DNA from 2 places in the Streptomyces sp. NPDC043896 genome. Region 2 is predicted to be linked to the other one. Evidence: riboswitches for the same ligand, from Rfam matches in the RefSeq annotation. Region 2 holds a riboswitch; the other holds the start of a gene.
The links. Region 2 has a riboswitch for ZMP and ZTP ahead of AC069X_RS00820 (serine hydroxymethyltransferase). Riboswitches for the same ligand answer to the same signal wherever they lie in the genome.
Positions count from the first base shown of each region.

Region 1: linked by a shared signal. The riboswitch ahead of AC069X_RS18830 (bifunctional 5,10-methylenetetrahydrofolate dehydrogenase/5,10-methenyltetrahydrofolate cyclohydrolase) and the one ahead of AC069X_RS00820 (serine hydroxymethyltransferase) in region 2 are both predicted to bind ZMP and ZTP.

Region 1 is NZ_JBWKEE010000012.1:1,103-3,478, reverse strand. It holds gene AC069X_RS18840 (RNA polymerase sigma factor) at 1-24, opposite strand, end outside; gene AC069X_RS18835 (methyltransferase domain-containing protein) at 239-1,000, opposite strand; ZMP/ZTP riboswitch at 1,058-1,160, shown strand; gene AC069X_RS18830 (bifunctional 5,10-methylenetetrahydrofolate dehydrogenase/5,10-methenyltetrahydrofolate cyclohydrolase) at 1,221-2,066, shown strand; gene AC069X_RS18825 (NADH:flavin oxidoreductase/NADH oxidase family protein) at 2,126-2,376, shown strand, end outside.
Region 2 is NZ_JBWKEE010000001.1:164,047-166,422, reverse strand. It holds gene AC069X_RS00820 (serine hydroxymethyltransferase) at 113-1,378, opposite strand; ZMP/ZTP riboswitch at 1,412-1,502, opposite strand; gene rocD (ornithine--oxo-acid transaminase) at 1,620-2,376, shown strand, end outside.

The DNA of each region.
Region 1 (2,376 bases), on a different contig from region 2:
CGTACGGGACGGGCTGAGCGACACAAGGAGCCTCTCGTTGCGAACAGATAAGGAGTGGGCGGGACATCATCGCGCGGACTCGGGAAACAGACCGAAGCGGGTCTGTATTCCGGGGCCGCGCGAGGACACCTGTCGGTTCATCGCCTGCCCGAGTCGATTCGTTACGCGCTGAATTGAGTGACCTGCGCCACGCTGTGGCCGCGCAACCGATCGGGCCGGGATCCGTCGGCCCTTCCGGTCAGTGCTTCTTGCGGGCCTCGATGAGGAAGCGGGCGGTGTGCGCGACGAACGGACCCTCCCGCCCGATCCGTTCGTGGAGCTCGCGCAGCCGGTCCCGGTACTGCGCCACTGTGAAGCCGGGCACCATCCAGATCACCTTCCGCAGGAAGTAGATCACGGCCCCGATGTCGTGGAACTCCGTACGCAGCCGCTCGGACCGCAGGTCCACGACCTCCAGCCCGGCCCGGGCCGCGTCGGCGACCGCGTCGTCGGGGTGGCGGGCGCGCCGGACCTCCTCCGGCTGGGGGCCGAGGAAGTACTCGACGAGCTCGAAGACGCTCGCCGGACCCACCTGCTGCGAGAGGTACGTACCGCCCGGCGCCAGCACGCGGGCGATCTCGTCCCACCAGATGGTCACCGGGTGGCGGCTGGCGACCAGCTCGAAGGCCCCGTCACCGAAGGGCAGCGGGGGCTCGTCGGCGTCCGCCACCACGACCGCGCCCAGCGGGTGCAGCAGCCGCGTCGCCTTGTCGATGTTCGGCGGCCAGGACTCGGTGGCCGCCATCAGCGGGGGCAGCGGACCGGCTCCGGCGAGGACCTCGCCCCCGCCGGTCTGGATGTCCAGGGCCGAGCGGACCGTGGCCAGACGCTCGCCCAGCAGCCGCTGGTAGCCCCAGGAGGGCCGCTGCTCGGTCGCCCGGCCGTCGAGCCAGGAGAAGTCCCACCCGTCCACCGAGACGGTCTCGGCCTCGGCGACGAGATGGTCGAAAGTGCGTGTCATGTCTCGATCGTCCCAGCTCGGGCCCCGGTCATCCACCGGATATGTCGACTACAGTGGGCCCCGGGCCGTGACTGGCGTTCGGGTGGATCACCACCGGGGAGCGGCCCGGCGTACGTCCGTACGGTCCGTACGTCGTCTGCCGCGCGCCTGGGCGAACCGCGATCCGCAGCGACGTTCAGGAGACCCCGTGACGACTGCCCCCACCGCCACCGCCCAGCTCATGGACGGCACGGCCCTCGCCCGCCGCGTCTCGGAGCGCACCGCCGCCCTCGCGGCGAAGATCACCGAGCGCACCGGCACCGCGCCCTGCCTGGCCACCGTCCTCGTCGGCGAGGACCCCGCGTCCGTGACCTACGTCAAGATGAAGCAGAACCGCTGCGCCAAGGCCGGGATCACCTCCCGCCACGTGGAGCTTCCGGCCGCGACCACCACCGAAGAGCTCGTCGCCACCCTCACCGCCCTCTCCGAGGACCCGGAGATCAGCGGCATCCTGCTCCAGCACCCCGTCCCGCACCACATCGACGAGCGCGCCGCCTTCGAGGCCATCGCCCCCGGCAAGGACGTCGACGGCGTGACCATGCACTCCTTCGCCGCCATGGGCTTCGGCCTGCCCGGCTTCGTCTCCTGCACCCCCGGCGGCATCATGCGCCTGCTGGAGGAGTACGACGTGGACCTCACCGGCAAGCACGCCGTCGTCGTCGGCCGCAGCGCCATCCTGGGCAAGCCGGCCGGGATGCTGCTGCTGGAGAAGAACGCCACCGTCACCTACTGCCACTCCCGCACCCGGGACCTGCCCTCGATCGTGCGCCAGGCGGACGTCCTGGTCGCCGCGGTCGGCAAGGCCGAGTTCATCCGGGGCGAGGACATCAAGCCCGGCGCGGTCGTCCTGGACGCCGGATACAACGAGGGCAACGTCGGCGACGTCCACTTCGAGTCCGCCGCCGCCCGCGCCTCCCTGATCACCCCGGTGCCCGGCGGCGTCGGCCCGATGACCATCGCGGTCCTCCTGGAGCAGACCGTCCAGGCCGCCGCGGCCCAGGCCGGACTGGACCTCGCCGAGCTCTGAGGCGATCATCTTGTGGCGCGGCCCCGCGTGACGGCCGCGCCACAAGCTTGGGGGCTCGGATGGACCTTTTCGCACCGCTCGACCTGCCCGGTGGCACCACCCTGCCCAACCGTCTCGCCAAAGCCGCCATGGAGGAGAGCTTCGCCGCCCAGCCCGGCCAGCTCCCGGACGCCCGCATGGAACGGCTGTACGCGCGGTGGGCGCGCGGCGGCGCCGGACTGGTGATCACCGGCAACGTGATGGTCGACCGGCGGGCCCTGACCTCCCCGGGCACCGTCGTCCTCGACGCCCGCTCCCCGCTGGAGCCCTT
Region 2 (2,376 bases):
CCGGCCCCGCCCGCCGGCCGCCGGGCGGGCCGGTGGGCGAGGGCGGCCGGGTGCGCCGGGGGTGCCGCCGCGCGGGGCGGGGTCCCCGGCGCCGAGCCGCGCGAGCGGTGCGTCAGGCGGGCAGGCCGGGGGCCGGGAAGGCGGACATGAGGGCCGCGACCTCGGAGCGGATCGCGGCCAGCGCCGGCTCGTCGGCCTTCGCCGCGGCGTCCACCGCGCGGGAGATCCACTCCGCCACCACCGGCATGTGGGCGGCGGTCAGGCCCCGCGACGTCAGCGACGGCGTGCCGATGCGGATGCCCGACGGGTCGAACGGCTTGCGCGGGTCGAACGGCACCGTGTTGTAGTTCACCACGATCCCCGCCCGGTCCAGGGCCTTCGCCGCGATCTTGCCCGGGACGCCCCGCGAGGTGAGGTCCATCAGGATCAGGTGGTTGTCCGTACCGCCCGAGACGAGGTCGAAGCCCCGCTCCAGAAGCGCCGCGGCCAGCGCCTTCGCGTTGGCCACGACCGCGTGCGCGTACGAGACGAAGGACGGCTGCGCGGCCTCGTGGAGGGCCACCGCGATGCCCGCCGTGGTCTGGTTGTGCGGGCCGCCCTGGAGGCCGGGGAAGACCGCCTTGTCGATGGCCTTCGCGTGCTCCTCCTTGCACATGAGCATCGCGCCGCGCGGCCCGCGCAGGGTCTTGTGGGTGGTGGTGGAGATGACGTCCACGTGCCCCGCCGGGGAGGGGTGGGCGCCGCCCGCGATCAGGCCGGCGATGTGGGCCACGTCCGCGACCAGGACCGAGCCGGCCTCCTCGGCGATCGAGGCGAACGCCGAGAAGTCGATGGTCCGGGGAAGGGCCGTCCCGCCACAGAAGATGATCTTCGGGCGCTCCGCCAGGGCCAGCTCCCGGACCGCGTCGTAGTCGATCAGCCCGGTGTCGGGCCGCACGCCGTACTGGACGCCGCGGAACCAGGAACCCGTCGCCGAGACGCCCCAGCCGTGCGTCAGGTGGCCGCCCATCGGCAGGGCCATGCCCATCACCGTGTCGCCGGGCTTCGCGAAGGCCAGGTAGACGGCCAGGTTCGCCGGGGAGCCGGAGTACGGCTGGACGTTGGCGTGGTCCACCCCGAACAGGCCCTTGGCCCGCTCGACGGCGAGGGCCTCGACGCGGTCGATGTTCTGCTGGCCCTCGTAGTAGCGGCGGCCCGGGTAGCCCTCGCTGTACTTGTTCTGCAGGACCGTGCCGGAGGCCTCCAGGACCGCCGCGGAGACGTAGTTCTCGCTGGGGATCAGCCGCAGGGTCTCCGCCTGGAGGGTCTCCTCGGCGGTGACGAGCGCGGCGAGCTCGGGGTCGGTGGCGTACAGGGCGGGCTGGCGGTGCGCGGTCATCGCGGCTCCTCCGGGGTCGATGTCGGTTCGTCCCCGCGAGGCCCAGGCGAGCGGCCCTGTGTGCGGTCGTACGCGCACGACTCCCCCGGAGTTGGTTCTCCGTACGCCAGTCGCCGTGCGTACCGAACACCTTAGCGGGCGCGGCACCGCGCAGGTTTCCGGTTCCACGATCCGAGCGACGATACAAATGACGTCACCCACGTCACCCGCGCCACCAGCCAGACGGACGATCGGAGACCCCGTGTCGAGAACTGCTGATGCCATCCGTTCCGCCGACGAACACAGCGCGCACAACTACCACCCCCTGCCGATCGTCGTCGCCTCGGCGGAGGGCGCGTGGATGACCGACGTGGAGGGCCGCCGGTACCTCGACATGCTCGCCGGGTACTCGGCGCTCAACTTCGGCCACTGCAACCGCCGGCTGCTCGACGCCGCCCGGGCCCAGCTGGAGCGGGTGACGCTCACCTCGCGCGCCTTCCACCACGACCGCTTCGCGGACTTCTGCACCGAACTCGCCGCGCTGTGCGGCAAGGAGATGGTGCTGCCCATGAACACGGGTGCGGAGGCCGTGGAGACGGCGGTGAAGACGGCCCGCAAATGGGGGTACGAGGTCAAGGGCGTTCCGGACGGCCAGGCGAAGATCGTCGTCGCCGCGAACAACTTCCACGGCCGGACGACGACCATCGTGTCCTTCTCCACCGACCACGAGGCCCGCGACCACTACGGCCCCTACACGCCCGGCTTCGAGATCGTCCCGTACGGGGACCTGACCGCCCTCGACGCCGCGGTCACCGCCAACACCGTGGCCGTGCTGCTGGAACCGGTGCAGGGCGAGGCGGGCGTCCTCGTCCCGCCCGCCGGATACCTGGCGGGCGTACGGGAGCTGACGCGCCGCCGGAACGTCCTGTTCATGGCGGACGAGATCCAGTCCGGGCTGGGCCGCACCGGCCGGACCTTCGCGTGCGAGCACGAGGGGGTCGTGCCGGACGTCTACGTCC